4 regions of the Pseudomonas sp. S3_C06 genome follow, and region 4 is predicted to be linked to each of the others. Evidence: riboswitches for the same ligand, from Rfam matches in the RefSeq annotation. Region 4 holds a riboswitch; each other region holds the start of a gene.
The links. Region 4 has a riboswitch for cobalamin ahead of AB4N44_RS00375 (CbtB domain-containing protein). Riboswitches for the same ligand answer to the same signal wherever they lie in the genome.

Region 1 (7,886 bases), 180 kb from region 4:
GGCGTTTACGACATTCACTCGCCACGCATCCCGGATGCTGCGGAAATGGCTAATCTGCTGCGCAAGGCCGCCAAGCGGATTCCGGCTGAGCGGCTATGGGTCAACCCGGATTGCGGTTTGAAAACCCGTGGCTGGCCGGAGACGGAAGCGGCGCTGGTGCACATGGTCACCGCCGCCCGGCAGCTGCGTAAAGAGTTGGCGTAACCCTCACCCGGCATGAAACACAACACCTGTGGGAGCGAGCCTGCTCGCGAAAGCGTCCTGTCAGTCAACATCATTGTTGGATGATCTGCCGCCTTCGCGAGCAGGCTCGCTCCCACAGGGTTTTGTGCAAGTCATGAGATTGGATGGCTTCGCGGGACCTGTTGTTGCTACTGTGGCCAGCCGCAGTCCAGGCGCTTTCGCTACATGAAACATCACCCCTTTATTCAAGCTGTTTCCGACGCCGACATTCCTGCCGTGCTGGATTTTGTCTTCAAGGCCCGTGCCGAGCTTTTCCCCAAGCTCAACGCGACCGGCATGCCTGACGATCTGGCGCGTTTTGCCGAGGTTTATCTGCGTGGGGAAGGGCGCTTTCTGATTGCTCGTCACGAAGGGCAGATCGTTGCCTCCATCGGCTATCTCCCTTACGACCGGCGCTTCCCGAACCTTGATTATCCCGGCCGCAAGGTAGTGGAAATCGTGCGCCTGTTCGTCGTGCCTTCACAACGGCGTTCCGGGTTGGCCGCGGCGTTGTATCGATCACTCAAAGACCTGGCACTCGCCGACGGAGTCGGGGTGATCTACCTGCACACCCATCCGTTTCTGCCGGGGGCCATCGAGTTCTGGCAGCGGCAGGGTTTCGAGATTATTGACGTCGACGCTGACCCGGTGTGGCAGACCACGCACATGCACAACGTCATGAGTGAAATCTGAGAATCTGCGCCCCATCAAACGGATCTGTCAGATAGTGCGCCCTGACCCCGAAAGTGTCTTGTAACCGCTGCGGTGTCAGCACTTCCAGCGGCGCGCCCAGCGCCACCAGTCGCCCGCGCTCCAGCACCGCCAGACGATCGCATTTCAACGCCTGATTAAGATCATGCAAGGCGATCAGCGTGGTCACCGGCAACGCCTGCACCACGTTGAGAATGGTCAGCTGATGCTGAATGTCGAGGTGGTTGGCCGGTTCGTCCAGCAACAGGATTTGCGGTCGCTGCGCCAGGGCCCGAGCGATGTGTACCCGTTGTCGCTCACCACCGGACAGGCTGCGCCAGAGACGGGTGCGCAGGTGCATCGCGTCGACGTCGGTCAGCGCCTGCTGAACAATGGCGTCGTCGGCCGCGGACCACGGTTGCAGCGCCGACAGCCAAGGCGTACGCCCCAGCGCCACCGCATCGAACACGCGAATGCCGTCGTCGGTGTCGGCCTGTTGCTCGACCACCGCAAGCTTTTGCGCAATGCTGCGCCGGGCCATTTTGCCCAGGTGCTGACCTTCGAGCAGCACCTCGCCAGCGCTCGGTTCACGCAGCCCGGCCAGCAGTTTGAGCAGGGTGGATTTGCCGGATCCATTCGGCCCGACGATGCCGAGGGTTTCGCCGCGCTGAACTTCAAGGCTGACACCGCTGAGCAACTCGGCGCCGCGCACTCTGAAGCTCAGACCAGAACAACTCAAAACACTATTCATCGAGCGGACCTGCGGCCTACCAGAATCAAGGCAAACACCGGCGCGCCGACCAGCGCGGTAATCACCCCGACCGGAATCACCTGGCCCTTGATCAACGTGCGCGACAGCACATCAGCGGCAATCAGAAACACTGCGCCGCCCAACGCACTGGCCGGCAACAAGCGCGCATGCCCGGTGCCGAGCAACAGCCGCGCGGCGTGGGGAATCACCAACCCGACAAAACCGATCGAACCGACAATCGACACCATCACCGCCGTCACCAGTGCCGCGCAGCCAATCAGCAGAATCTGCACACGTCGCACCGGAATGCCGAGGGATGCCGCCGAATCCGCACCAAAGGTAAACGCATCCAGCGCCCGCCGATGCCACAGACACACAACCAACCCCAACACGGCCACCGGCACCGCCAGCCACACCGAAGGCCAGCGCACGCCGCCGAGATTGCCCAACAGCCAGAACATGATGCCGCGCGCCTGTTCAGAGCTGGCCGAGCGGGTGATCAAAAACGCCGTGAGCGCGTTGAACAGCTGCGAGCCGGCGATCCCGGCAAGAATGATCTGCCCGGTGCCGCTGGCCGAACCGCTGACTCGCGCCAGTACAATCACCAGCACGAACGCCGTGACTGCGCCGGCAAATGCGCCGACTGACAACGAGATGATCCCGGCGCCAACACCGAGTAACGCCACCATCACCGCCCCGGTCGAGGCGCCGGCAGAAATCCCCAGCAGATAAGGATCGGCCAGCGGGTTGCGCAACAGCGACTGCAAAATCACCCCGCACGTCGCCAGACCGGCACCGCATGCAGCCGCGACCAGTGCGCGGGTCAGGCGGTAGTTCCAGACGATGCCTTCGTCGATAGGATCCAGCGCGTACCCGGCGCCCCACAATTTGTTCGCCAGCACTTGCACGACCACGCCCGGTTCAATCGAGGTTTCGCCGATGGCCACACCAGCGACCACTGCAATCAACAGTGTCACCAAGGCCAGCAGCGTACGGATCAGACTGGCACTCATTGCGACAGGTCATTGCCGTTGATGGCCGTGGCCAATTGCTCGATGCCATCGAACATGCGCAGGCTCGCCTGCATGGCCATGGCGTCAAGAATGATGATGCGGTTGTGCTTCACCGCGTCCATGTTGCGCGTCACCGGGTCAGTGCGCAGGAAGGCGAGTTTCTTTTCATAGTCGTCGGCGGGGAAGCGTCGACGGTCCATGCGCGCGATGACGAGAAAGGTTGGATTAGCCTTGGCGATGGTTTCCCAGCCGACCGTTGGCCACTCTTCATCGGACGCCACCACGTTACGCACGCCGAGGGTGCTGAGCATGAAATCGGGAACGCCTTTGTGCCCGGCCACGAACGGCTCGATGTCCATTTGTGCGCTGGAAAACCAGACCAGCGCGCTGGCATCCTTCAGCTGTTTGCCTTGGGCTGTGGCAATCGATTTGGCGAGGCTGGCTTTGAGCTCGTCGTTGAGCTGCTGGCCACGCTCCTGAACATCGAAGATCTGCGCCAGTTGGCTCACGCTTTTGTAAATCGTCTCGATGCGAAACGGCGCCAGTCGCGTGCCATCGGCGCCGACGAGGTTGTCCTTGGCTTCGCAATCGGAAGGCAGCAGGTAGGTCGGAATCTTCAGTTCATGAAATTGCTCGCGAGTGCCGACCGCGCCTTGCGGGCCGACCATCCATTCCAGCTCCACGGCGACCAGTTCCGGGCGCTTGCCGATCACCGATTCGAAACTTGGCTCGTTGTCAGCCAAACGCTCGATCTTGTCGTCCTGGGCTTTGTATTTGGCCAGCACATTGTTGAACCACAACGAGGTGCCGACGACTTTGTCGCCCAGGCCCATGGCGTAGAGCATTTCCGTGCCGGCCTGGCCGATGGTCACGGTGCGCGTCGGTGCGTGCTGGAAGGTCAGGGTGCTGCCGCAGTTTTCGACCGTCAGCGGATAGACCGTCGGTGCCGCATGCGCCATGGCGCCAAAGCTCAGGCCGGTGATCAGGGTGGCAACGCGGGGCAGCAGCATGGGGCAGTCTCCAGGGGAACCGTACGGGAGCGGGAGAGTACGGATTGGAAACACACCATCGAACGCAGTCAGGAAAACAGCGCAAGGCCGGGCAGCCAACGAAGACGCGCACGGCACGATGTCCTTCCCGGACACCCCGCCGGTTAGTAATCACTGTGCCGGCAGGTCTCCTGACTGATGCGTCATCGCCTGGCTCCGGCCTTCCCGGGATTCACCCAGTGGCAGTCGTGGAGCAGGCTCGGCATCTACAGTTGCGGGGGCAGTTCCGATCAGTGCTGAGCAAGCACCTCGGATTCCCTGTTAGTCCCGTTCGGGAACCGGCGGCGGCATGGTAGTCGATCGAGCCGCTGAAGGGGAGACGAATCTGCCGTGACGAGGATTAGTGCTGGCTCATCAAACCGTGCAACACGCCTAAACGCAGGCCCGGTTCGGAGGGCAGCATTTGCGCGATGCCGAACACCTTGAACGCCGCCAGCATCAACACCAGACCGCCGGGCAGAATGCTTTGGCGATGCGCTTGCAGGCCGGCGAGCTTGAGCTGTTGCACGTTGTTCACCTTCAGCAGAAGCAACGACAGGCGCAGCAGTCCGCCGTAGGTGATACCGTCCTGACCGTAGTCGTTGAGGCGATTGGCCTTGAGCACTTTGGCCAGCATGCGCGCGGTGCCGGACGAACCGATGGTTTGCTGCCAGCCCTGAGCGCGATAGCGTCGGGCAACCTTTTCAAACTGCAGGATGGCAAAGCGTTCGGCCTCCTGTAGGGCACCGGCGGACACGTCACCGCCGCGAAAGAAGCGCGTGCTCAAGGTGCCACTGCCGATGGCGATGCTTTCGGTGAGCAATGGTTGTGAGCCTTGGCCGAGGATCAGCTCGGTGGAACCGCCGCCGATATCGACCACCAGGCGCAGGTCTTCAGCGCTTGGCAAGGCGTGGGTCACGCCGGCGTAGACCAGCCGCGCCTCTTCATGGCCGCAAATGACGTCGATGGGAAAGCCCAGATGCCGCTCGGCACTGGCCAGAAACAGTTGCGCATTGTCGGCCTCGCGCACTGCGCTGGTCGCCACCGCGCGAACCCGGCCGGCCTCGAAACCGCGCAGCTTCTTGCCGAACCGCGCCAATGCCTGCCAGCCGCGATCCAGTGCCAACGCATCCAGCGCACCACCATCAAAACCTTCGGCGAGACGCACGGGTTCACGCAGGGTTTTCACTTCCTGAATCTGCAAGCCCTTTCGACTGCGCACTGACTGGCCGATCATCAGGCGAAAGGCGTTCGAACCCAGGTCGATGGCGGCAAACAGCGAGGCGTCGTCTTTCATGGGAATCCTTGCAATGCATCCGTCGCGAGGCTCAAGACGGTTTGCGAGGATTCTGCCGTGATCTTGATGACATCCTGATGACGGGGGGCGGGGCGGTCGAATGAATGTGCGGCTGTCATGACACTGTCATTATCCGGCGTCTATGCTGAGGCCAATACATCGCGTGTTCTTAAAGTTTTTGCTGCCAGTTTTGGCAGCTTTTTTTTGCCTGCGATTTGGCAATGCCGCGAACTGATCGTTCCCACGCTCCGCGTGGTAATGCCTCTAGGGACGCTCCGCGTCCAGTGACGCGGAGCGTCACGGGCTGCATTCCCACGCAGAGCGTGGGAACGATCAGGGGTAGGGGCTACTCAGCAGGCTTGCGGGGTTTCGCCCCGGGCCAGACGCGCATTGATGTCTTCGATTACCTCGGGCAACTCGGCGATGGTGTCGATCAGATAATGCGGGCGCGAGGGGGCGAACATCTTGCCGATCCGCGCACGTTCTTCCGCCAGTCGATCCGACGGCAATGCCTTGTATTGCTCATAGCTCAGGCCCAGCGCGTTGCCGGAACAGGTCAACGCCACCGTCCACATCCCCGCGCTACGCCCTTCAAGAATTCCGGGCCAGGTGTCATCAACCTTGACGCACGCGGCCACATCATCGATGCCCAAGGCAATCACGTTAGCCAGTGCCTGCGCCGGATGCGGGCGGCCATTCGGCACTTCATCGGTGGCGACGACATGGTCAGCGACGTAGCCATTTTCCCGCGCCAGTTCGACGACCTTGGCCATCACCACCGCCGGATAACCGGAGCACGAACCGATTTTCAAGCCCTTGTCGCGCAACGCGGCAATCGCCTCGAGCGCGCCCGGAATCAGCGCCGAATGCAGGGCGATTTTCTCGATTTGCAACGGCATGAAGCGCTCGTAGATCGCCGTCACATCGTCATCGCTCGGCACGCGGTCGAATGCTGCACGATAACGCTCGGCAATCTGTGGCAAGTTGCACAGCGTGCGGATGTGATCCCACTTGCCCATGCCCATCGGCCCGCGCGCTTCTTCCAGCGACACGGCAACGCCGAACTCGGCAAAGGCCTCGACAAAAATCTGCGTCGGCGCAAACGAGCCGAAATCGACAACGGTGCCGGCCCAGTCAAGGATCGCGGCTTGCAGGTGAGTCGGTTGTTGGTACTGCATGGTCAATCTCCGTTTTCAGGTAAGCGTGGGCCGTCCCTCGGTAATGAGGTAGGCGGTTCAAGGGGCAGTGCTGATCAGGTCAGCGGTGGATTCGCATCAAACAGTTCGGCAATCACTGGCCGGTTCCTGCGGATGCCGAGGCAGCACAGGTGGTATTCGATAAAGAACGGGTGGTCGACAAAGGTGATCGGCGTGGTGCCGGGTGTTTCGGCGTACTCGACGGCCGAGACAAACCCGATGCCGATGCCCTTGACGATGGCGTGCACGATGGCTTCGCGGCTGTTGAGTTGCATGACGCAATTGAGCTCGATATCGAGGCGCTTGCAGCTTTCTTCCACCAGTTGGCGGGTGCGCGCACTTTGCTCGCGCATCACCCATTTTTCTCGGCTGATTTCGTTGATGTGAACCTGCGACTGGCTGGCCCACGGATGGTCATCGCGCACCACGGCAATGATCGGATAGCGGTGATACAGCCGCGTGTGGAAGCGCTCATCGAATTCCGACAGCGCCAGAATCGCCACGTCGATGTCGAAGTTGAACAGCCGCGCCAGGGTGTCCTTTTCCGAGGAAAACGAGGTTTCCAGTTCAATGTCCGGATGTCGCTGCATCAGCTCGTAGGTCAGGTTCATCGCGATCGGCGGCGACACCGCGCCGAGGCGCAGCATGCCGTTTTTGCGTTGCTTGAAGCTCTGCAGCAGTTGCACCGCTTCATCTTCCTGGCCGAACAGACCTTGAGTGATCGCGTAGAGCTTGTGCCCGGCGGCGCTCATCTCGATGTAGCGTCCACGGCGATGGAACAGCTCGACCGAGAAGGTTTTCTCCAGCGCGTTGACCTGCTCGCTGACGGTCGGCTGACCGACGCAGAGGTACTCCGCCGCGAGGGTGAAGCTGCCGGTCTTGGCCACCGCATGAAACGAACGCAACCACTTGTGATACTGGTACATGCAAGCCCCGTCAGCGTCGGATGAACAAGGCCACTGCCGCACTGCACAGGCAGGCGCTGGTGACCACTATGAAGATCAGAGACGTATTTGCCGTGGTGTCAAGCAGACGCCCGATCAGTGGCTCGGCCAATCCGGCGAACAGGTAGGAGGAAAAGTTCATGATCCCGGTCGCCGTACCGGCGCGTTTGGCACCGACCAGATCCGGGCACAGCGCCCAGAAACTCGACGCTGGGCCGTAGACGAAGAAGCCGCAAAGGAACAACGCGACCAGGCCGATGATGCTGTGTGGCGGCAGGCTCCACATCCACAGGCTGGTGGCGGCGCCGAGGAACATGTAGAGCATGATCGCCAGATACCGCTTGGAGCCGAACAGTTTGTCCGACACCCAGCCGTTGCTCAGTGCACCGACCGCCATGCCGACGGGGAGGGCGACAGTGATCCATTTCGGATCGATCATGCCGTCACCACTTTTCCAGTCAGCGCCGAGAAAGTGCACCGGCACCCAGACGATCAAGCCGTAGCGTGCAGCGTTCTGAAAACCCAGTGACAGCGCGGCGATCAGCAGCCGGGGATTTTTCAGCACGGCTTTGTAGCGTTGGGCCGAGGACTCGACTTCGCCCTGCGCGGCTTCCTGATGCTTGTCGTCAGCGTTGGCCACACCGGTATCGCCCACCGGTTCGAAACCCATATCCTGCGGCCGTTCGCGGGCAACCAGATAGAAAATGATCCCGCCGGCGAGCATTAGCAGCACCGGCAAACGGAA
Region 2 (7,886 bases), 970 kb from region 4:
TTAGGTGGCGTGCGGTGCGGCGGGTTCATTTATTTTTTGTCCAGCGCGTTGAGCTGGCGGGCCAGTTGCAAGGCGACGCGGCCGCTGTTGTAGGTTGGCAGCAGGTGGGTGAAAGGGATCTCGATGATGCGGTTCTCGCGCACCGCGCGCAGTTGCGAGAGGACCGGGTCGTGGGTCAACAGGTAGCGTTTGCGGCGGGCGGGCGACCATTCGGCGTCGGCCAGCAGGATCACGTCCGGGTCGCTGGCCAGCAGGGTTTCGCTGTTGGCGGTGACTCGATACAGGTTGATGTCGGCGAACACATTGCGTGCCCCGGCAGCCGCCAGCAGCGGAGTGACAAATCCGCGTCGGCCTTCGCTGTCGAGGCCTTTGACTTCGCTGTCGAGATAGAACACGGACAACGGTTTACCCGCACCGGCCAAGGCTCGGGCGCCGGCAATGTCCTTTTCCATGGAGTCGATCAACGCTTGGGCTTTTTGCTGCTGGTGCAGCAGCTTGCCCAGCGTCAGCAAGTCATTGCGTACATGCGCGAAATAATCCAGCGAGTGCCCGTTGCAGGCGGATTCCAGCAGATACGAACCCACGCCATTGCGCGCCAGTCCCGAGCGTGAGGTCACCCCGTCGCCGAACGCCGTGGCAAAACCGCCGATCACCAGATCCGGTTTCGCAGCGTAAAGCACTTCGCTGGCCGGGTATTGCCGCGCGATCACCGGCACACCGAAATACTCGGCTTGGCGCTGCCCGGCACCGGTGTCATCCAGATAAGCCACGCCGACCAGCGCTGGCCCGGCACCCAGTGCCAGCACGAGATCCGCCGCATGCTGATTGAGCGCGACGATGCGTGAGGGCGCAGCGGCGCGCCAGTCTTCGCCGCAATTACGGTAATGGTCGGCGTACGCGGGGGCCGCGCAGAGCAGGGCACTCAATAACATCCACAACCTGTTCATGGCCGCGCCTTGATCAGCAAGTTCGCAACCACTTCACCGTCCACCAGATGCCCCTCGACCAGCCGCTGCACATCTTCATGGCTGCGCACGCCATACCAGCAGCGCTCCGGATACACGGTCACAATCGGCCCCAGATTGCACGGAAACTGACAATGCGTGCGGGTCAGCAAAACACCGCCCGGCTTCTCGATGCGATCGTGCGCGAGTAAATGCCGGCGCAAGGTTTTCCATAACTGCAAGGCGCCGCGTTGGGTGCAGCGCGGGCCGGTGCAGAGGAACACATGGCGTGCGTGCTCGGGCACGTGCGACCAGTCCGGGTGCGTGTCGACGCCGTCGACGGTTTTGATGTCACTCATCAGAAGCGGTACGTGTAGCGTACTTCGGAGGTGAACGGCCGGCCGAGGTTATCGACGTTGCTCGAACGGCTGGTGACGTAATCGCGGTCGAAGAGGTTTTCCACCAGCAGGCTGACGCGGTGTTGGTGGGCGTTGTCGAGATAGCGATAAGCGTCGGCGTCGACCACTGAATAGTTGCCGTACTCGACCTGCTTCGAGCTTTTGATGTCGCGGATATAGCGGATCGCACCGCCGGCGCCCCACAGGCGGTTTTCCGATTCATAACCCACGCGTGAACGGGCGAAGAAGCTCGGGATGTCGTTGATCGTCACACCGCTGCGCGACTCGGTGAGGTTGCGGGTCATGTCCGCTTGCAGGCTCCACTGATCGTTGAGCGCCAGTTTGGCGTCGGCCTCGAAACCGCGCATCTGGATCGTGCCTTCACCGTTGACCCACTGAATGTCATCGAGGGTGATCAGGTCGTCGATCTTGCGTTTGAACAGGGTCACGCTGGCGCTGAATTCGCGGTCGAGCAGAAAGCCTTTGTAGTCGACACCCAGTTCGGCGTTGCGGCTTTTTTCCGGTTTGAGATTGCGGTTGCCGATCTCGTCGCCCGGCTCGTTGACGAACAGTTGCTCGGCGTTCGGCAGTTTGTAGGCGCTGCCGTACTGACCGCGCACCGCCCAGTTGTCATTGAGGTCATACAGCGAAGTGAGCATGCCGACCGTGGCACTGTCGCCGCCGCTCATGGCCTCGTGACGCACGCCGATGCTCGGGTGCCAGTCGGGCAGGGCGTCGATCTGCGGGCGCAGTTGCGTGTAGAACGCGTGCGCTTCAGCCTTGTCGTTGTCGATAATCAGCACATCGTCCTGGCCCTTGAACCATTGGTTGTCGGTGCCGAACACCAACACATGGCCACCGGGCAATTCTGCTTTGCCTTCGGCCTGCACGCCCCAATCGGTGAAGCCCCAATAGTCGTTGTGGTTGATGACTTTGGTGCCGCCGCCGGCGATGTTGTTGACCCGGGTGTAGCGCGTGTCCCAGTCGTTGATATGGCCTTTGACGAAGTAGCTCAGACGCTCATTGATGGTCTGCTCGAAAGTCGCCGTGGCGATCTGCTGCACGCGGTCGTTGGTGGTCTTGTGATTGTCGACCGGACGGGCGAAGTCGAGGTTGGCGTCGGCGTATTGGTAGAACAGTTCCAGCCGCGCATCCTCGCCAAACGACTGAATCGCCTTGCCGCCGAAGGTGGTGACTTCGTAGGCGCGGTTCTTCTCGCTGACGTTTTTCATGTCGCGGTTGCGATAGGGCTGGTAACCGTCGGAGACGTTGTGGCTGACGTACGCGAGCAAACCGAGATCGCCGAAACCGTTGCTGAAGATGTTTTCGACCCGAGCGTCTTCGGTGGTGCCGCCGAAGCTGTCGACGCCCAGATTCACTTCGCCGGAGGTTTTGCGCGATTGCGGGCTGCGGGTGACGATGTTGATCACCCCCGACACTGCCTGGGTGCCGAACAACAGACTCTGGCCACCCTTGAGCACTTCGATGCGCTCGATGGCGTTGGCCGGCAGGGTGTCCAGATAGAGGCCGCCGTACAGGCGATTGTTCAGGCGCACGCCGTCGAGCAGGATCAGCGTGTCATCGTTGCGCCCGCCCAGCAGCGAATAGGTGCCGTAGTCGAACGGGCCGTTTTTCGGCGCGACATACAGGCCGGGAATAAACATCTGCATGACGCGGCTGACATCGGCACTGGGGCCAGCGCGCTCTATCTGTTCGCGGCTGACGATCTCGACCTTGCTGCCGAACTTCGCCATCTCGGCGACCGTGGTCGACTCCACCGACGGTGCGGAAACGATTTGCTGATTGAGTTCCAGCGGCGTGTCATCTGCCAGCAGCAGGGGACTGAACAAACAGCCGAACAGAAGGGTTGGAGCCGAGGTGTAGAAAGGTCGAATCATTGTCTTCTCGAAAAGGATCTTCGCAGAAGAGCATGCAGGAGAAGGCATCGCGCACAGCCAATACCGGCCCATGCCCGCCCACCGCAGGATTTTGCCAAACAGCAATTCAGGCCGGTCTCCGGGCTCGCGCGTATCGAGGCTTTCACCTTCCCATGGCCGTGCGGCCACAGTGGTGTATCGAAAGCATCACGCGCATACCGTTGCGGGGGCAGCACCGGACTTGTTCGAAAAGAACGTACCGGTTTCCCGTTTCACCCCATGCACGGCGGCATGGGACACCTGAAACTGGGCGGCATCTGAACATTCGAATGACCGTTCGTCAACTTGCCAATTATCGGCTGGGGGGCGACGGCGATAGCCATGAGGATGTCTGCATACACCGCAATACCCTGTAGGAGTGAGCCTGCTCGCGATTGCGCAGGGTCAGTCAACCTATTCGGTGCAGACACTCCGCTATCGCGAGCAGGCTCACTCCTACAGGGGCACAAGATTGGTGTAGATCCTGTCCGCCAGCATTGGCCGTCAAATCCTTGAAGGTTTAAAGTTCACTTCAAAGTCATTTGCAGCTCAGGTCAATCATGAAAATCGGCGAACTGGCAAAAATCAGCGGTCTGGCGCCTTCGCGCATCCGCTTCTATGAGGCGAGCGGGCTGATCAAGTCGGTCGAGCGCAAGGCCAACGGTTATCGCGACTACGCCCCGGAAACCGAGTGGATCCTGCATATCATCACCGGCGCGCAGTCAGCGGGTTTTTCCCTCGAGGAAATCCGCCAGTTACTGCCGGTGAACGCGCAGGAATGGCAGCACGAAGAAATGCTGGTCGGGCTCAAACGCAGGGTCGAAGAAATCAAAATCCTCCAGCAACGCCTGGCGCATAACAAGGCGCAGTTGCTGCGGGTCATTCACGGCATCGAGAGCAAACCGGCCGACGTCGGCTGTGCCGACAACGCGCAGTTGTTGATCAGCCAGATCCGCGAGGAGAAGGCGCCGGTGATTTCCGGCCTGCGTGGCATGGCCTCCGGGAAGTAAAAGCGTATTGAAAGGCCGCCGTTTGACGGTGCTGGCCGATAGATTTAGAGACTCTAGTTTGAGTTCAATGAGAGTCAACGCTTGGCATCACTGTCATGAGAGGATGCCAAGCGGGTATGTGATAGTTACTGGTAAGAGTGAACTACGGGTGCCAACATGCTCTGGAAATTGGCAATCGTCGGGTCAATGAGTTTTTTCAGGTTATATTTTTTCAAGGGCCCCACGTTGTCAAAACGCGCTTCGATTGCGATTTTTACCTTTTCCCAAAAGTCCAGTTCGAGTGTGAGTTCGTTGCTGCCATGATTGGATCTTAAACGGTCCGTGAGATAACGCTCTGAGGCAATCTCAATGAAGTCAGCAATGGCTGTATTAGGAGCCTCGACAAGCGCAGTAACGAACAAATCCACATCAACATCCGTGAAGAACACAGTATGGCGGTGCTCGGTGATCAGTAATTTAACGAGTGTCGTCCGGGTGCCTTGTTTAATGGCCGTATAGAAGCTAGAAAGTTTGTCTGAAGCGTGAGTTTTGGATTTTTCAATCTGGGCTTTTTTGAAAGCGTCCGCGTGCGCACTTATAAAAAACTCGAACGAGTGTGCCAGTTTTTCGTTGCTCTTCAGGTTGGCCACTTCCCACTGAATAAAATCATTGAGATTGCAATTTTTCCAACTGTCGGAACCTTGATGTTTTCTCGGATAAGCACTTATGCAGTTAGCCAGGTCAGTGGCTTCCATATGACTCAAGTCATGTTCAATTAACTTCGCCATCAACTCCGCCTTTCTAAGGAATTTTAGCGGGTGTTCATCATCAAGGCTTAAAATTTCACTTTCCAGCGTATTGTTGAGGAGGAGGAACTCATCATCTTCCAGAGAATGAAAGTAGTTGATTTTTTCCAGCGTGTCCTGCTCGGGTGTCTCCTGTTTTGCAAAAAATGGCAGTGACTCGGAGAGTAAGTTGATTTTTGAGTGGTCGCCGTTAAACAGAACATCGAACCAAAAGTTATCTCTCAAGATTGGTAGTTCCGAAGGGAAGTATTTTTTTGTGAAAGCCGTGCCTGATTGGAAAATATTATTGCATAACAGGTCTTCCTTACGAATCTTGGCAGACCTGACTTCCATGCTGAGTGCAAAAAAGGTTTTGGCTAGCAAGTTTGCGTATTTTTCATGGTCTTGAAATTTACGTTCAAGGGTATCCCACATTTGGGAGAAATCGTCGATTGCCTGTTTTAGCGATCGGAGGTTGCGACAGTCTGACGCGGCATAGGCTTCTACAATTATTTTTTTGAATTGCTGGATGTTATCTGCGTCGTCATGGAGGAATCGCTCAATGACGTCTTCAGCACTGTGATTGACCAGAAAAGTTTTGCTGATAACTTTTTCTTTGAATTTTCTATAGTTCTCTTCCTGCCCTCTCTCGAGTTCCGCTTCGTTGGCAATCAATATGGTTTTTATCTGGCAGGTTTCTACGATGTGGTTGATGTAGCCTAGTAAATCCTGGAGCGGGATTCTAGAGCGTTCAACATCGTCAAGAATCAGCGCGTAGTCGGATTTTCCATCGATGAGCAGGTTGTATAAATTGATATCTCCTGCATTAGCGCTCATGGAGATTTCAGTTTTCATTTCTCCGGGCGCTTCCAGCTTTATTGCGGTCGCCAGTTTTTTGACCGAGCTCCCCAAGAGTTTCATTGCTTTGGAGTTCATGACAGGATAAAAGAATCCTAGTATGCGGTCTTCCACTTCGGATATTTTGTGGAGTCCAAACAGGCTGACTTTAACCAGTTTAAGGTTTTTAATTTTGTTGTTTGTGACAAAAAAATTGATGAAGTGAGTTTTACCACAACCCCAATTCCCGGTGAGTAAAATGGCTTGGCTCGAGTGTTTGCTATTTAGGTAGTGAAGTAAATTCGTTTCGATATTTTCGTTGACTGATTCGGTCATGTGTCATTTCCCTATGAATTTCGAACGATATTAAAAATGCAGTAGAAATTTTCTCTAGCGTTAAATGCGGATTCTGGCCTAGAGCCATCATGCGCAGTGTCTACTTTTCATTAAGGGCAGCGCAATCCCTTTGCCCGTTTTCAGACACCCTCCCGCGTCTGGAATCTTATCCGGAAGCTTTCGAAAAAACGATTGACCCTAAAGTTGGCTTTAATCTTATGGTTGTCCCACGCCCAATCGAGGACTCCTCATGAACGTGTTCGACAACCTGATGCTCCCCAATGGTTCGACCCTCAAGAACCGCATTGCCAAAGCCGCCATGGAAGAAAACATGGCCGACGCCGATCAGGCACCTTCGGAAGAACTGATGCGCCTGTATCAAGCTTGGGCCGATGGCGGTGCCGGGCTGTTGATCACTGGCAACGTCATGGTCGATGGCCGCGCGATGACCGGGCCGGGCGGCGTGGTGCTGCAGGACGATCAGCAATTGGCCAAGTTCAAGCGCTGGGCGCAGATTGGCCGCTCGGGCGGCGCGCAGTTCTGGCTGCAGATCAACCATCCCGGCCGACAGATGCAGGCCAACCTCGGGCAGAAAACCTGGGCGCCATCGGCGGTCCCGCTCAACATGGGCAGCCTGTCCAAACATTTCTCCACGCCCCATGCGATGACTGCCAGTGTGATTGCAAAGGTCGTTCAGCGTTTCGCCCGCAGCGCACAGCTTGGCGAGCATGCCGGCTTCACCGGTGTGGAAATCCACGCCGCCCATGGTTATCTGTTGAGTCAGTTTCTGTCGCCGCTGACCAATCAGCGCACGGACCAGTGGGGCGGCTCGCTGGAGAACCGCGCGCGGCTGTTGCTGGACATCGTCAAGGCTGTGCGTGCACTGGTTTCTGCGCAGTTTGCGGTGGCGGTGAAACTCAATTCCGCCGACTTCCAACACGGCGGCTTCAGCGCCGATGAGGCGCGACAAGTCGTCGAATGGCTCAACGATCTGGGTGTGGATCTGGTCGAATTGTCCGGCGGCAGCTACGAAGCCCCGGCCATGCAGGGCGAGGCGCGAGATGGTCGTACCCTGGCACGTGAGGCGTACTTCGTCGAGTTCGCCCAGGACCTGCAGAAAGTCGCGCGGATGCCGCTGATGGTTACCGGCGGCGTACGTCGTCGGCCCATCGCTGAAATGGTCGTTAACAGTGGTGTGGACATGGTCGGCATCGGCACGGCACTGGCCATCGATCCGAACCTGCCGCGTGACTGGCTGCAGGGCAGGGACAGTGCCCCCGAACTGCCGCCGATCACCTGGAAGAACAAGGCCATGGCGTCGCTGGCCAACATGGCGGTGGTCAAGTTCCAGTTGCGCAAACTCAGTCAGGCGAAAACACCAGATCCGCACGTGTCACCGCTGCGCGCGCTGATCATGCAGCAAATCGGCAACGCCTTGCGTACCCGCCAGTACCGCAAGTGGGTGGCGAGCAACTGATCTGAATGGCTTGCTGACGTTCAGCCCTATATCCTGCACGCCTGTTTGATGGATTGATTTAGGGAAGAATTGCATGCCGTTCAGGGTGATGGTGGTCGGTGGTTACGGAAATTTCGGCAGCATCGTGTGCCGCCATCTGGCGCTGATGCCGGACATCGGTCTGGTGCTTTCGGGTCGTGACCCGCGCAAATTGCAGCGCAAACT
Region 3 (7,886 bases), 990 kb from region 4:
ATCGCCGTTGGGCAGCACATACAACCAGCGCGGATGATCGAGGCCTTCGGCGAACGCTGCCACCTGGGTGCCAGCCGCCGCTGTCGGTTTGCCGCCCTCGGGCCAGCCGATCGCCGGGGCGATGTTCACCGTCGGGATCAGGGTCTTGTTCGGTTCGGGCAGCTTCGGCGACGGGCCGGTGCCGTCGGAGACTTGCAGGCTGGAGGTCTCACCGCAGGCGGCGAGCCCTCCGGCGAAGGCGATGACAAAAACGAGCTGGGGCTTGCGCATTGCTGATCTTCCCTATGAATGCATTCCTAATCATAGAGGAGGGCGCAAGCCCGATGGTTCAACTGCTCAGCTGCGGGCTTCCTTGAACAGCACGGCGATGCCCGGGTGATAGTTGCCCGCTTCGCTGCGCAACTTGCGGTAGGCGTAAGGGAAATACCAGGCGACCGCGCAGGTGTGTTCCTTTTGCAGATCGTCGACCATGTCCTGCAGCTCTTCGGGGCTGGCGCTGTGCTGGGGTTTTTGCGGCGCGATAAACAGGCAGCCGAGCTTGAGATCGCTGGCGTAGCTGATGCGTTTGGCGTCGTTGGTGATATCGAGCAGGGCTTGGGTCAGATTCAGGTTGGTGACCTTCGGCCAGCGCTGAGTGGCCTGGATAAAGGCGCGGTCTTCGGCGCCGGCCAGAAACAGATCGGCGCGAGCGTTGCGCTCGCCTTCTTCGTTCTGCTTGCGCGTGGGAGTTTCGTTCAAGGTCACCAGCTCAGCCATCCAGGCCGCCGCCGAGAGCAGTCCGAGATTGGCTTTCTCGTCATGCCAGTAAGGGGTATCGCTGTCGCCGCGCACGGCGTTGTAACGGTCGATACAGTCAAACCAGCGTTCGAGCACCGGGCGCAGGAATTCCAGGCGCGGGTTGCTGATGATCATGCCTTGCATCGTCATCATCCTTTATTGTTGTGGTGGGCTTTTCGGGAAAAGCATGGCTCTTTGATATCATTTGTATCAGTGTGGCACAAGATTGGCGGCAGATAATTGATCGGCGGCAGTTATTCGCCCGATGGCCGCCTCTTTAATTGACGCTCCACCCCCAACCCTCTAACCTTCGCGGCTTGTTTCAGGTGCTCTGTGACCTGCGTCGACAGAGTGAAACAGGGAAGCCGGTGAGGGTTGTCTTCGCACGAAGAACTACCACGATCCCGGCGCTGCCCCCGCAACGGTAAATGAGTGAAAGCTGCGCCTTGAGCCACTGCCTCGAAAGAAGCGGGAAGGCGCGCAGTCAGGCCAACGCCGCTCATGAGCCCGGAGACCGGCCTGATCCATCCAGCGGCATCACGGTGGGCGATGCCAGGCTTTTTGCCGTCTATTCTTGTGCCTGCCCGCCGTTATCCAGCCTCAACGGAGAGCTCCCCCATGACTGATTCCCCCGAGCGCGACGAACGCCATCTGGCCCGTATGCAGCGCAAAAAAGCCGTGATCGACGAACGCATTGCCAACTCGCCCGACGAGTGCGGTCTGGTGCTGGTGCTGACCGGCAATGGCAAAGGCAAAAGCAGCTCGGCGTTCGGCATGCTCGCCCGCGCCATGGGCCACGGCATGCAGTGCGGTGTGGTGCAGTTCATCAAGGGCCGCAACAGCACCGGCGAAGAGCTGTTTTTCCGCCGCTTCCCCGAGCAAGTTCGCTTCCACGTGATGGGCGAAGGCTTCACCTGGGAAACCCAGGATCGTCAGCGCGACATCGCCGCTGCCGAAGCCGCGTGGGCCGTGTCCCGTGAACTGCTGCGCGATCCGTCGATCGGTCTGGTGGTGCTCGACGAATTGAACATCGCCCTCAAACACGGCTACCTCGATCTCGATCAGGTGCTCAGCGATTTGCAGGCGCGTCCGCCGATGCAGCACGTGATCGTTACCGGTCGCGCGGCCAAGCCGGAAATGATCGAGATGGGCGATACGGTCACCGAAATGGGCATGCTCAAACACGCCTTCCAGGCCGGCATCAAAGCGCAGAAAGGCGTCGAACTTTGAATCAACCACGTCACTGCCCGGCGGTGCTCATCGCCGCGCCGGCTTCCGGTCAGGGCAAGACCACCGTCACCGCCGCGCTCGCCCGTTTGCATCGCAATCAGGGGCGCAAAGTGCGCGTGTTCAAATGCGGCCCGGACTTCCTTGATCCGATGATTCTCGAGCGCGCCAGCGGTGCGCCGGTGTATCAATTGGACATGTGGATGGTTGGCGAGCAGGAGAGTCGTCGTCTGTTGTGGGAAGCCGCTGCCGAGGCGGATCTGATTCTGATCGAGGGCGTGATGGGCCTGTTCGATGGCACGCCGTCCAGTGCCGATCTGGCGCGGCACTTCGGTGTACCGGTGCTTGGCGTGATTGATGGGACGGCCATGGCGCAGACCTTTGGTGCGTTGGCTCTAGGTTTAGCGAAGTATCAGCCGGATCTGCCGTTTGCCGGTGTGCTCGCCAATCGCGTCGGCACCTTGCGCCATGCGCAGTTGCTCGAAGGCAGCCTCACGGAGGGGCTGCGCTGGTACGGCGCGTTGTCCCGCGAAACAGGCATCGAACTGCCGAGCCGGCATCTCGGCCTGGTGCAGGCCAGCGAACTGAATGACCTCGATGTGCGTCTCGACGCCGCTGCCGACGCTCTCGCCAGCAGCTGTGAGGTAGCGCTGCCACCGGCGGTTGAGTTCGCCGCGCCTGACATCATCGCTGTCGAGCCGCTGCTGAAGAATGTACGAATCGCCGTCGCCCGTGATGAAGCGTTTGCCTTCACCTATGGCGCGAGTCTGGATCTGCTGCGGGCGATGGGTGCTGAGTTGAGTTTCTTCTCGCCGATCCGCGACACGCAATTACCTGAAGCGGACAGCGTGTATCTGCCCGGTGGTTATCCGGAGTTGCATCACGTTGCGCTGGCGCAGAACACCGCGATGGTTGAAGCGATTCGTGCGCATCATTCAGCGGGTAAACCGTTGCTCGCTGAATGTGGCGGGATGCTGTATCTGCTCGATTCGCTGACGGACGTTGAAGGCACTCGCGCCGAATTGGTTGGGCTGCTCAAAGGCGACGCGGTGATGCAGAAGCGTCTGGCGGCGTTGGCGTTGCAAGCGGTGGATCTGCCGGAAGGTTCGCTGCGTGGGCACACTTATCATCATTCCCTGACGACTACCGAACTGGCGCCGATTGCACGGGGTTTGAGCCCGAATGGTGGACGTGGGGCCGAGGCGGTTTATCGGGAAGGGCGGATGACGGCCTCTTATGTGCACTTCTATTTTCCGTCGAATCCTGTGGCTGTCGCAGCATTGTTTGCACCGTCCCTTGAGGACGCTATCGCGAGCAGGCTCACTCCTACAGTGGGCGATGTCGTGCCTGACGAAATGCAATCCCCTGTGGGAGCGAGCCTGCTCGCGAAAGGGCCATGACCGACAACACATTCTCCGAAGCCGAACGCGAAGCGGTTTATCGAGCCATCGCCGAACGCCGCGACATGCGCCACTTCACTGGCGGCACGGTCGAGCCGGATCTGCTGCGCCGACTCTTGGAAGCCGCCCACCAGGCCCCAAGCGTCGGCCTGATGCAGCCCTGGCGTTTCATCCGTATCAGCGACCGAGCCCTGCGCGGGCAGATCCAGAACCTCGTGGAAGAAGAACGCGTCCGCACCGCAGAAGCCCTCGGCGAGCGCAGTGACGAGTTCATGAAACTCAAAGTCGAAGGCATCCATGACTGCGCCGAGGTGTTGGTTGCCGCATTGATGGACGATCGCGAAAAACACATCTTCGGTCGCCGCACGCTGCCGGAAATGGACATGGCCTCGCTGTCCTGCGCAATCCAGAATCTGTGGCTGGCCTCGCGCGCCGAAGGTCTGGGCATGGGTTGGGTTTCACTGTTCGAGCCTCAGGCACTGGCTGATCTTTTGAAGTTGCCCGAAGGCGCAAAACCTCTGGCGGTTTTATGTCTGGGCCCGGTCAAGGAGTTCTATCCGGCGCCGATGCTGGTACTCGAAGGGTGGGCGCAGGCGCGGCCGCTCAATGAGTTGCTGTATGAAAATTATTGGGGAGTGAGTCAATGAGTGTGGCGTTGTTGAGTGTCGCCGCAGTGGCGCTGGATGCGCTGTTGGGTGAACCGAAACGCTGGCATCCGCTGGTGGCGTTCGGCAATTTCGCCGGGCGCATCGAGCAACGATTCAACGCCGGTGGCCGGGGCTGGCGCAGCCATGGCGTCACTGCGTGGGTGATCGCCGTGCTGCCGCTGACCTTGCTTGCTACCGCATTTTCCTGGGCGCCGTACGTGGGCTGGGTCGTCGAAATTCTCGCGTTGTATTGCGCCCTCGGCATGCGCAGCCTCGGTGAGCATGTCGCGCCGGTGGCTGCTGCTTTACGTGCGGATGATCTCGATGAGGCTCGCAAGCGTGTTGGCTACCTAGTCAGCCGCCAGACCGATGAACTCGACAGCACCGCCGTCGCTCGTGCTGCCACTGAGTCGGTGCTGGAAAACGGCAGCGATGCGGTGTTTGCCGCGCTGTTCTGGTTTGTCGTGGCGGGTGCGCCGGGCGTGGTTCTTTATCGCTTGAGCAATACGCTGGATGCGATGTGGGGCTATCGCAACGAACGCTTCGAGCGCTTCGGTTGGGCGGCGGCGAAAATCGACGACGTGTTGAACTACATTCCTGCGCGTCTGGTGGCATTGACCTACGCGCTGCTCGGCAAAACCCGACTCGCGCTGAAGTGCTGGCGCACCCAGGCGCCGCAATGGGACAGCCCCAACGCTGGCCCGGTGATGGCTGCCGGCGCTGGTGCACTGGGCGTGGAATTGGGTGGGCCGGCGATTTACCACGGCGAACTTCACGACCGTCCTCAGCTTGGCGAGGGCGCAGCGGCTGACGCAGATTCCATTGATCGTGGCTGGCAATTGGTCCAGCGCGGCGTATGGTTATGGCTGCTGATTCTCTGCGTGGGGGCTGAATTCTATGCTTGAGCACGGTGGCCGGCTGCGCAAGGCGGCACTCGATTACGGCATTGCCGAGGCGGACTGGCTCGACCTGTCCAGCGGCCTCGCGCCGTGGCCGTTCCCGATCCCGGAAATCCCGCTGCGCGCCTGGGCGCGGTTGCCGGAAACCGATGATGGTCTGGAGCAAGCTGCGTGCGATTACTACGGTGCCGCGCAAGTGCTGCCGGTGGCCGGTTCGCAGATGGCTATCCAGTTGCTGCCGCGCTTGCGCCGCGCCGGCAAAGTCGGCGTGTTGTCACCGTGTTATGCCGAACATGCCGAAGCCTGGCGCCGCAGCGGTTACATCGTGCGCGAAGTGCTGGAGCAGGAAGTCGAATTTTTTCTCGACAGCCTCGACGTGCTGGTGGTGGTCAACCCGAACAACCCGACCGGTCTGAGTCTGACCCCGGCACGATTGCTCGACTGGCACGCGCGGCTTGCCCGGCGTGGCGGTTGGCTGGTGGTCGATGAAGCGTTCATGGATAACACGCCGCAACTAAGCCTGGCGCCGCATGCGCATCAAGTCGGGCTGATCGTGTTGCGTTCGTTCGGCAAGTTTTTCGGTCTGGCCGGGGTGCGTCTGGGCTTTGTGCTGGCCGAGCGCAAGTTGCTCAAGCTGCTCGCCGAACAGGTCGGGCCATGGGCGGTGAGTGGGCCGACGCGGGTGCTCGGGCAAGCGTGTCTGCAAGACACCGAAGGGCACACACGCCAACGGATTCGCAGCGATGAGGCCAGTGAGCGGCTGGTGGCGCTGCTTGAACGCTACGGCTTCAAGCCGCAGGGCGGTTGCGCGCTGTTCCAGTGGCTGATCACCGAACACGCCGAGGTGTTGCACGCATTCATGGCCCGTCGCGGCATTCTCCTGCGCATCTTTACCCACAACAGCAGTTTGCGTTTTGGCCTGCCTGCCGACGCGGCTGAAGAGGCGCGTCTCGAACAGGCTTTAAGCGCTTTCGCCAAGGACCACGCATGACCACCCTGATGGTGCAGGGCACCACTTCCGACGCCGGTAAAAGCACACTGGTGACGGCGCTGTGCCGCTGGGCGACCCGCCAAGGTGTCGCGGTCGTCCCGTTCAAGCCGCAGAACATGGCGCTCAACAGCGCGGTGACCGCTGATGGTGGTGAGATCGGCCGTGCGCAGGCGGTGCAGGCGCAAGCGGCGTTTCTTGAGCCGCACACCGACATGAACCCGGTGCTGCTCAAGCCCAACAGCGACACCGGCGCGCAAGTGATCATCCATGGTCGCGCCGTGACTTCGATGAATGCCGTGGCGTATCACGACTACAAAGCCATCGCGATGAAAGCGGTGCTTGCGTCCCACGAGCGGCTCAGCGCTGCGTATCCGCTGGTGATGGTCGAAGGCGCGGGTTCGCCGGCGGAGATCAATCTGCGTGCCGGCGACATCGCCAACATGGGGTTTGCCGAAGCGGTGGATTGCCCGGTGCTGCTGATCGCGGACATCAATCGCGGCGGGGTTTTCGCCCATCTGGTCGGCACCCTGGAGTTGCTCTCGCCAAGCGAACAGGCGCGGGTCAAAGGTTTCATCATCAATCGCTTCCGTGGCGACATCGCCTTGCTGCAACCGGGCCTTGACTGGTTGGAACAGCGTACCGGCAAACCGGTGGTGGGCGTGTTGCCCTACGTGATGGATCTGCATCTGGAAGCCGAGGACGGCATCGATCAGCGCCAGACCGACAAGGCTGAGCAGGTGCTGAAAGTGGTGGTGCCGGTGCTGCCGCGCATCAGCAATCACACCGATTTCGATCCGCTGCGTCTGCATCCGCAAGTTGATCTGCAATTCGTCGGCCCGGGGCAGGCGATTCCGGCAGCTGACCTGATCATTCTGCCGGGCTCGAAAAGCGTGCGCAGCGATCTGGCTTATCTGCGCGCCAATGGCTGGGATACGGCGATCTCTCGGCACTTGCGTTACGGCGGCAAAGTGCTGGGGATCTGCGGCGGTCTGCAGATGCTCGGCGAGCAGGTGCATGACCCGCTCGGCCTCGAAGGCGCGCCCGGCACGAGTGCCGGTTTGGGCTTGCTGGCGTTCGAAACCACACTTGAAGCCGAGAAGCAGTTGCGCAATGTGCGTGGACGGCTGGCGCTGGAAGATGCCGACGTCAGCGGCTATGAAATTCATGCCGGCGTAACCAGCGGATCGGCGCTGGAGAATGCGGCGGTGCATCTGGATGACGGCCGTTGCGACGGTGCACAGAGTACCGATGGGCAGGTGTTCGGCACGTATCTGCATGGGCTGTTCGAATCGCCGGCGGCGAGTGCGGCGTTGTTGCGCTGGGCCGGGTTGAGCGATGTGCAGGCGGTGGATTACCACGGCTTGCGCGAACGCGATATCGAACGGCTGGCGGATCTGGTGGAGAAGTATCTGGATACGGATCTATTGCGTCGACTCTGTGGGATTTGAGTTGCCTGGGCTGGCCTCTTCGCGAGCAGGCTCGCTCCCACAGTGAATGCGGTTAGCCATACATTTTGAGTACAACTCATAACCCTGTGGGAGCGAGCCTGCTCGCGAAAGCGGCGGCTGCCTCACTTGAATTTTCCTGGATGAACCCATGCTCCAACTGATCCTCGGCGGCGCCCGCTCCGGCAAAAGTCGCTTGGCGGAAAAACTCGCCAGCGATAGCGGCCTCGCTGTGACCTACATCGCCACCAGCCAACCGCTGGACGGTGAAATGAGCGACCGCGTCGCCCACCACCGCGCGCGCCGTCCCGCCGAATGGGCGCTCATCGAAGAGCCGCTGGAGCTGGCCCGCGTCCTGCGTGAATCCGCCAGCGCCGAGCGTTGCTTGCTGGTCGATTGCCTGACCCTGTGGCTGACCAATCTGCTGATGCTCGATGACGCCGAACGCCTCGCCGCCGAGCGCGAAGCCTTGCTCGAATGCCTGGCGTCTTTGCCGGGTG
Region 4 (7,886 bases):
GACCCGAATTATCGCGGTCAGGCCACACCGTTGCTGGCCATGCCGGGGCAGAACGACGATGTCGGCAGTGTGTTGAGTCTGTGGCACAACTATCGCAACAAACGTAATGAGTACGAGGCCCTGCGCCGCGACAGCTACGCCGATGTGCCCGCGCCGAGCTGGTCGACGCTGTGGGCCGGCAACGACAACGCTCTGCTGAGCATTTTCCGCCACTTCGACAGCGCTTCAGTGACCAAAGGCCTGATCGGTGAAGTGCCGCAAACCATGTGGCTGTTCGACTATCCGCTGCTGGAACGCACCTATTACCAGTTGGCAGTCAACTTCGATGTATTCGGCAACGTCTCGCATCAGGCGCAAACCCGTCTGTATTTCGATCTGATCCGCAACGGCGCCGAGCAGAACTTCCTGCGCCTGATGCCCGCCGATTCCCGCGAGGATTACCTCGACGATTGGTATCAGAGCGGTGGCCAGTTCAAGATGTGGCTCGATTACGAGGCGATTGACGACGACAAACCGACTGCGCTGAAACTCGACGAGAAAGACCCGAAATACGACTTCGCCATGCAATTACTGGCGCGTTACGGCGATCTCAATGCGCGGCCCGATCCGATCAATCGCTGCGATGGCGCTTATTGCTCGCGGCCGAATATCGACCCAGGGCTGCAAAATGCCGAACAGGCCTTGAGTCGCCTGACCTCACGTCCGGCGGCCGGTTTGAAGGTGATCGAGCAGTTGCCGGAAGCGACGATGCTGCGCATTGAAACTGCCAGCGGCAAACGCGAGGTCTACAGCCTGCTGCGCAATCGTGCACACAGCAACGTGGCGTTCCTGCTCGGTGAATCGCTGCGCTATCAACCAGGACTGGACACGCTCACGATTTATCCGGGCGTACTCAGCAGTTATCCGAACTTCATCTTCAACGTCCCGGCCGATCAGGTGCCGGCGTTTGTCGATGCGATGGAAAACGCCAAGGATGCCAATCGTTTCGAGAAAATCGTCGAACGCTGGGGGATTCGCCGCAGTCATCCGCAATTCTGGTTCTATTTCCACGATTTGAGTCAGTACATCCACGAAACCGATCCGGTGGAAGAGGGCGTGCTGGACATGAACCGCTACGAGAATCTTTGATCATTTGAAACAGGCCGACTGTCACAGCTTCAGGTAACACACAAATCCCCTGTGGGAGCGAGCCTGCTCGCGAAGGCGGAGTGTCAGGCACCGAATACATTGAACGTACCGTCGCTTTCGCGAGCAGGCTCGCTCCCACAGGGTGAAGTGGTGTTTTTGCAATTGTGATCGGGAGCAGGTGATGTTGATTTCAGTGCAAGCCCTGCGTGCGCTTGCCGCGTGGACGGTGGTCTGCCATCACTTCATGCAGATATTCTTCGACTTTCAGGCACGTGGGCCCATCGGGCAGCTGTTCATCGACAAGGGCGCGGTGGGCGTCGATATCTTCTTCGTCATCAGCGGTCTGGTGATTTTCCTCTCGACCGAAAACAAACCGCTGCCGCCGACGCGCTTTCTGCTGTACCGCCTGTTTCGCATCGTCCCGGCGTATTGGCTGTACACGCTGTTGATGGCGGTGCTGGTGGTGTTCGCCCAGCCGTTGCTGCCGGATCAAACGGTGGACTGGGGTCATCTGCTGTTGTCGTTGCTGTTCATTCCTACGGAAAACCCCGGCGGCTACGGCTTCTATCCGACGCTGAATGTCGGCTGGACGCTGAATTACGAAATCCTGTTTTACGTGCTGTTTGCCTGGGCGTTGCTGTTCCGCTTGCAGGTGCGCCTGCTGGTGGTCGCGGCATTGCTGTTCGCAGTGAGTCAGGCGTGGACCGGGTTTGGCTGGATAAGCGAGTTTTACCGTTCGGACATTGTCTATGAGTTTCTGCTGGGGATCGGCATCGGCATGCTCTATCGCCGGGGCTGGATCGGTGCGGGACTGTGGCTGCCACTGGCGGCCATCGTCGTGGCGTTGCTGGCGATTTATCATTTGGCACCGGCGCCGAGGCTGCTCAATTGGGGGGTGCCGAGTGCGGTGCTGGTGATGGCGTGTATCTCGCTTGAGCGTTATGTCGAGCGCAGTCGTGTGCTCAAGCTGCTCGGCGATTGCTCGTATTCGGTGTACTTGATGCACGTTCTGGTGCTGTCGGTGGGTGGATTTATCGCGCGACGCTACGGCATCAACCCGTATTTGATGTTTGTCGTGTGTGCGCTGGCCATCGGCGTCGGCTCCTGGTTGAGCTACGAATGGGTGGAAAAACGCAGCTATCGCTGGCTCAAGGCGCGAATCGACGACGAGCCCGACGAGAATCTTTCCCGACAAAAATACTAGGACTTTGTCCGGCGCAACGATTGGCGTAAACTGCGCCCAAGCCTGCGAGGAGTTTCCATGACCGCTATTACCATTACCGACGCCGCCCACGATTACCTGGCTGATCTGCTCTCCAAGCAGAACACCCCGGGCATCGGCATCCGCGTCTTCATCACCCAGCCTGGCACCCAGTACGCCGAAACCTGCATTGCCTACTGCAAGCCGGGCGAAGAAAAACCTGAAGACACCGCGCTGGGGCTGAAAAGCTTCACCGCTTATATCGATCATTTCAGCGAAGCGTTTCTCGATGACGCCGTCGTCGACTACGCCACCGACCGCATGGGCGGCCAGCTGACCATCAAGGCGCCAAACGCCAAAGTCCCGATGGTCAACGCCGACAGCCCGGTCAACGAGCGCATCAACTACTACCTGCAAACCGAGATCAACCCGGGGCTGGCCAGCCACGGCGGTCAGGTCAGCCTGATCGATGTGGTGGAAGACGGCATTGCCGTGCTGCAGTTCGGTGGCGGTTGCCAGGGCTGCGGCCAGGCGGACGTGACCTTGAAGGAAGGCATCGAGCGCACCTTGCTTGAGCGAATCCCTGAACTGAAGGGCGTTCGCGACGTGACCGACCACACGCAGAAAGAAAACGCCTATTACTAAGGTGTTCGCTGCGGACATGAAAAACGGCGCCCCGTGAGCGCCGTTTTTTTATGGCTGAAATTCAAGAAAGCCTTCGCGAGCAAGCTCGCTCCCACATTTGATCGCATTCCCAATGTGGGAGCGAGCCTGCTCGCGAAAGGGCCTTCAAGGTCGATAAAGATGCGCATGCCCGGCGCGATACAGCGATGACTCGCTAAACACCTCACTCCCCAAAACGCGACCCACCAGAATCAACGCCGTACGCCGAAACCCTTTGGCCTCGACCTTCCCGGCGATATCCGCCAGCGTTCCCATCACCCAATCCTGATCCGGCCACGTCGCCCGGTGAATCACCGCAATCGGGCAGTCCGCGCCGTAATGCGGCAGCAGTTCCACCAGAATCTTCTGCAGATGGTTAACCCCCAGATGAATCGCCATGGTCGCGCCATGCTGCGCCAGACTGCCCAGTTCCTCACCGGCCGGCATGGCGGTCTTGTCGGCGTAGCGGGTCAGAATCACGCTTTGCGAGACGTCCGGCAACGTCAGTTCCGCACCCAGCAACGCCGCACAGGCTGCCGTTGCCGTCACTCCCGGAATAATCTCGAATGGAATATTCAGCTCGCGCAGATAGCGAATCTGCTCACCAATCGCGCCATACAGGCTCGGATCACCGGAATGCACGCGCGCCACATCATCACCGTTGGCGTGCGCGGTTTTGATCAATTCGATGATCTGTTCCAGATGCAATTCAGCGCTGTTGACCACGGTTTGCGCCTGATGACCGTCCAGCACCGCCGCCGGTACCAGCGAGCCTGCATAAATGATCACCGGGCAGCTGCGAATCAGCCGCTGGCCTTTGACAGTGATCAGTTCCGGGTCGCCGGGGCCAGCGCCGATGAAGTAAACGGTCATGGTTGAATCCTGTGAAAAAGGGGCACGGCAATCGCTTCAGATGAAGATTGCTCATGATCGGTGGCGGGGATTATCGGGAATTTATGCTGCGCCGGCCAATGCGAAGGTGGCCTGAGCGTATTTTTGCCGGGAAATCAGCAGTTTTGCCGGTGCCTGAATCAGCTGTTCGGCAAGGGCCAGCGCGGCGCTTTCGGCGACGCCATAGCAACCGGTACGTTCGTAAGCGATCTCGGAACGGTGGCTGAGTCGTTCCTGATAACTGGCCAGTTCTGCGCTGCTGAAGTACAGCAACGGCAGCGCCAGCTGTGCGGCGAGTTCCTGGAGACCGGGCTCATCACGCTTCAGGTCGATACTGGCCAAGGCCTTGACTGCTTGCAGCTCAATCCGATGAGCCTGTAACGCCTGATCAAGTAACGCGCGCAGCGTACTGGCCGGGCAGCCGCGCTGGCAGCCCAGGCCGATCACGAAGGTCGGCGCTGCGCTGTCATCGGTCATGCGTGGTATTGGCCATCGCTTTTGCGGCGGAACAACCAGGCGCTGATCAGGCCGAGGGCCAGCCAGAACACCACGTTGGTCAACTGCGAAGCGATTTTGAACTGAGCTTCCAATGCCTCGGGAGCGAGCATCGAATGCACTTGCGGCTGGGGTGCGCCGATTACATGCGGCACAGCAAGGATGGCCACGCCGAGGATTTTCATCAGCCAGTGACGGCTGAACGCAATCAACGACAGGCCGACAGCGGTCGAAGCGGCGGTGCCGATCCACCACATCTGGCGTGAGGCCAGATCAGCAGCGGCAGTGCCCGGCAATTCAGGTGGCAGGCCCATCGTCGGTGCCAGTACGAATGTCGCGTAACCGGCCAGGCCCCAGAGCAAGCCTTGCGAGGTTTTGGTCGGCGCGCGCAGGGTGTACAGGCCCGCGAGCATCAGGGCGAAACCGACGGCAACGACCAGATTGCCGCCCGTGGTCGAGACCACGCGCTGCCAGCCGTCTTCCGGCTCCCAGGCTTCGGCGTCGTGGGTGTGCGCAGCGGTGCCGGCGGCGTGTTCGTGAACTTCTGCAACCGGTTCGGCTTTCTCGAACGTCTCGGCCTGAAGAATCAGTGGCGACACCCAGAAGCTTTGCAGCAGGGTGAGGAGCAGGGCGGCCAGCAGACCGGTGAAACCTGCGGTTTGCGCAATACGCTTGATCATGTCGACAGGTCTCAGTGGCACGGGAACGCGGCGCTGTGGCGGGTATCGTGGGCGGCGTTGTGCACCGCTTCGATGTGCGAGAAACCGGCAAAGTAGACCAGGCTGGCGCCGAGGATCGACGCGAAGATCGCGGCGGCCAGGCGTTGGCTCAGGGTGGTGGTGCTGGCGATTTTGTCCGTGTTGCTGCCGGTGCTGCTGATGATCGACATGGCGCTTCCCTCTGGAATGTCAGTGGGTGAATCGAGCGCATGAAAACCCCTGCGGGTCGGGCTCGCAGAGGTTCGAACAGCGCCCGCCCACCGCGGGTTTGTTATGTTCAGCGACGCACAAGGTGCGGGCTGTGTGTTGCGGGCCGGTCTCCGGGCTCACGAGGGGTTGGCGTCATGCCGACCTGCAAGCGTCACCTTCCCATGCCGTACAGACACAGTGGTTTTGACGCTTCGCTCGCTTACCGTTGCGGGGGCAGCACCGGACTGACATGGCTCTGAGTAAAGCACATGATTCACCGGTTTCCCGTTTCACCCTGTGAAGGGCACCCGTAACAAGTTGTGTAGGAGAGCATGGGGGTGGGGTTTTGGTCAATTTTTGGGTGTATATCCGTTGCTGCGGGTGTGGCTGATTAGGGTTCCGCCCTTACGGCGGGTCACTTTTTCCAGACGCCGAAAAAGTAACCAAAAAGGCTTGCTCCTACGTGCGGCCCGCTCGCTGGGGCTCGGGGTTCCTTCGCTCCGGGATCGATCCGGGCGCAGCGCCTACGGTTTGCTTCGCTGCACCTCCTCTCGCTGTGTTTGGCTGCGCCAAACGGTCGCTACGCTCCCACGCCCGGATCAATCCCTCCACTCAGCCTTCCGACGTCGCCCGTGGATCAAGATCAAGAGCAGGCGAGCTGACACTCGGCCTATTGAGTGGTGAAGAGCGGGGCGTGGTCGGCTTTGGATTTGTGGTGGTGCTTCCCCTCACCCCAGCCCTCTCCCGAGGGAGAGGGGGCCGATTTTTGGGCTTTTCAAAGCTTGAGTTCAACTCGGTATCGCACGTCGGCGTAGCTCTCCCAAACACCTCGGTCAGTCCCCTCTCCCTTGGGGAGAGGGCTAGGGTGAGGGGCTCTTGATCTGGTTTTTGATCCTGCTTTGGCTTTGGCTTTGGCTTTGGCTTTTGATCTTTTGCCCCTTCGGCAGGCCGAGCGAAGGTGTTCATCCGGGGGTAGGCGCGTAGCGCCGTGCGGCGAAGCCGCACACATCGAGAGGAGGTGCAGCGAAGCAAACCGTAGGCGATGCCCCCGGATGGACACCGTAGCGAGGGAACACTGAGCCTCAGCGAAGTGCCGTACGCCGGGGCAAAGCCTTTTGGTTCCTTTTTGGCGTTTGAAAAAGGGACTCGCTGTAAGAGCGAAACCGCCAGAAGCAGCACCCGCAGCAACGGATATGCCCCCAATCCAAAACCCCCAAAGCATTGACCCAAAACCACACCATGCGTAGCCTTGCGCTTTCGAGGTTCTTCGGCCGTTGCCGAAGCTAAGAAGGGAACGCGGTCAATGCCGCGGCTGCCCCCGCAACTGTGAACGGTGATGTTCGCTGCCACGCCACTGCCAGCTCAACCCATGAGCCAGCGGGAAGGCGCAGCCAACGCCAGGCCCAATGCCTGAACACCGTCAGCCAGGAGACCTGCCTCGTCACAGATTCTCACTACAACCGGGCGGGGTGATCCGGTGGCGAACGCTTCCGGCGCGCACGCGCGTGGCCGGTTCTCGTCCCGTATGCCCGCCGCTTGCCAAAGGGCATACCGATGAAAACACTGGCCAAACTCCCCGTCACCATCGTCACCGGCTTCCTCGGCTCGGGCAAAACCACGCTGCTGCGGCACATGCTCGATAACGCCCAAGGCCGTCGCATCGCGGTGATCGTCAATGAGTTCGGCGAGCTGGGCATCGACGGTGAAATCCTCAAGCAATGCACCATCGGCTGCACCGAAGAAGAAGCCACCGGCCGCGTCTACGAACTGGCCAACGGCTGTCTGTGCTGCACCGTTCAGGAAGAATTTTTTCCGGTGATGCGTGAACTGGTCGCGCGTCGCGGTGACCTCGATCACATCCTCATCGAAACCTCGGGCCTGGCCCTGCCAAAACCGCTGGTGCAAGCCTTCCAGTGGCCGGAAATCCGCAGCGCCTGCACCGTTGACGCGGTGATCACCGTGGTCGACAGCCCGGCCGTAGCCGCTGGCACCTTCGCCGCGTTCCCGGATCAAGTCGATGCGCAGCGCAAACTCGACCCGAACCTCGATCACGAATCGCCGCTGCACGAACTGTTCGCCGACCAACTGGCCAGCGCCGACCTCGTCATCCTCAACAAGGCCGATCAGACCAGCCCGGAAGACCTCGCTCGCGTTCGCGCAGAAGTCGCCGAAGAATTGCCGCCCGCCGTCAAAATCATCGAAGCCAGCAACGGCCGTCTGCCACTGGACGTGTTGATCGGCCTCGGCGCCGGTTCCGAAGAACACATCGACAGCCGCCACAGCCACCATGATCACCACCACGGTGAAGGCGATGACGACCACGATGACCACGATCACGACGCCTTCGATTCGATCTCCATCGAACTTCCGCAAGCTGATGAAAGCCTACTGCTCGACGCCCTGACGCAACTGGTGGTCAAGCACGGCATCTTGCGCGTGAAGGGCTTTGCGGCCATTCCGAACAAGCCAATGCGTTTGCTGATCCAGGGCGTGGGCACGCGTTTCGACAAGCATTTCGACCGTCAGTGGGGTGCCGAGGAAGCGCGCGTCACGCGTCTGGTGCTGATCGGTCAGGAACTCGACGCCGCCCAACTCGAAGC

Region 1: it holds a riboswitch for cobalamin, as region 4 does, so the genes downstream of both, AB4N44_RS29395 (ABC transporter substrate-binding protein) here and AB4N44_RS00375 (CbtB domain-containing protein) in region 4, are expected to answer to the same signal.
Region 2: it holds a riboswitch for cobalamin, as region 4 does, so the genes downstream of both, AB4N44_RS04630 (TonB-dependent receptor plug domain-containing protein) here and AB4N44_RS00375 (CbtB domain-containing protein) in region 4, are expected to answer to the same signal.
Region 3: it holds a riboswitch for cobalamin, as region 4 does, so the genes downstream of both, cobO (cob(I)yrinic acid a,c-diamide adenosyltransferase) here and AB4N44_RS00375 (CbtB domain-containing protein) in region 4, are expected to answer to the same signal.

Annotation. Positions count from the first base shown of each region.
Region 1 covers NZ_CP162747.1:6,596,079-6,603,964, forward strand. Annotated here, with positions in the region: gene metE (5-methyltetrahydropteroyltriglutamate--homocysteine S-methyltransferase) at 1-204, shown strand, start outside; gene AB4N44_RS29380 (GNAT family N-acetyltransferase) at 409-915, shown strand; partial or broken gene AB4N44_RS29385 (ABC transporter ATP-binding protein) at 899-1,567, opposite strand; gene AB4N44_RS29390 (FecCD family ABC transporter permease) at 1,660-2,664, opposite strand; gene AB4N44_RS29395 (ABC transporter substrate-binding protein) at 2,673-3,686, opposite strand; cobalamin riboswitch at 3,830-4,023, opposite strand; gene AB4N44_RS29400 (Ppx/GppA phosphatase family protein) at 4,066-5,001, opposite strand; gene phnX (phosphonoacetaldehyde hydrolase) at 5,352-6,179, opposite strand; gene AB4N44_RS29410 (LysR substrate-binding domain-containing protein) at 6,254-7,123, opposite strand; gene AB4N44_RS29415 (MFS transporter) at 7,134-7,886, opposite strand, start outside.
Region 2 covers NZ_CP162747.1:1,068,470-1,076,355, reverse strand. Annotated here, with positions in the region: gene AB4N44_RS04640 (ABC transporter substrate-binding protein) at 30-947, opposite strand; gene AB4N44_RS04635 ((2Fe-2S) ferredoxin domain-containing protein) at 944-1,303, opposite strand; gene AB4N44_RS04630 (TonB-dependent receptor plug domain-containing protein) at 1,303-3,240, opposite strand; cobalamin riboswitch at 3,333-3,538, opposite strand; gene AB4N44_RS04625 (MerR family transcriptional regulator) at 3,819-4,268, shown strand; gene AB4N44_RS04620 (P-loop NTPase fold protein) at 4,394-6,205, opposite strand; gene AB4N44_RS04615 (NADH:flavin oxidoreductase/NADH oxidase family protein) at 6,456-7,682, shown strand; gene AB4N44_RS04610 (saccharopine dehydrogenase family protein) at 7,756-7,886, shown strand, end outside.
Region 3 covers NZ_CP162747.1:5,787,920-5,795,805, forward strand. Annotated here, with positions in the region: gene AB4N44_RS25770 (PQQ-dependent sugar dehydrogenase) at 1-270, opposite strand, end outside; gene AB4N44_RS25775 (hypothetical protein) at 337-921, opposite strand; cobalamin riboswitch at 1,085-1,314, shown strand; gene cobO (cob(I)yrinic acid a,c-diamide adenosyltransferase) at 1,396-2,007, shown strand; gene AB4N44_RS25785 (cobyrinate a,c-diamide synthase) at 2,004-3,404, shown strand; gene bluB (5,6-dimethylbenzimidazole synthase) at 3,401-4,051, shown strand; gene cbiB (adenosylcobinamide-phosphate synthase CbiB) at 4,048-4,956, shown strand; gene cobD (threonine-phosphate decarboxylase CobD) at 4,949-5,941, shown strand; gene AB4N44_RS25805 (cobyric acid synthase) at 5,938-7,389, shown strand; gene cobU (bifunctional adenosylcobinamide kinase/adenosylcobinamide-phosphate guanylyltransferase) at 7,538-7,886, shown strand, end outside.
Region 4 covers NZ_CP162747.1:96,337-104,222, forward strand. Annotated here, with positions in the region: gene AB4N44_RS00345 (fatty acid cis/trans isomerase) at 1-1,128, shown strand, start outside; gene AB4N44_RS00350 (acyltransferase family protein) at 1,310-2,332, shown strand; gene nfuA (Fe-S biogenesis protein NfuA) at 2,390-2,974, shown strand; gene cobM (precorrin-4 C(11)-methyltransferase) at 3,119-3,865, opposite strand; gene AB4N44_RS00365 (cobalamin biosynthesis protein) at 3,947-4,360, opposite strand; gene AB4N44_RS00370 (CbtA family protein) at 4,357-5,058, opposite strand; gene AB4N44_RS00375 (CbtB domain-containing protein) at 5,070-5,267, opposite strand; cobalamin riboswitch at 5,392-5,613, opposite strand; cobalamin riboswitch at 6,530-6,741, shown strand; gene cobW (cobalamin biosynthesis protein CobW) at 6,841-7,886, shown strand, end outside.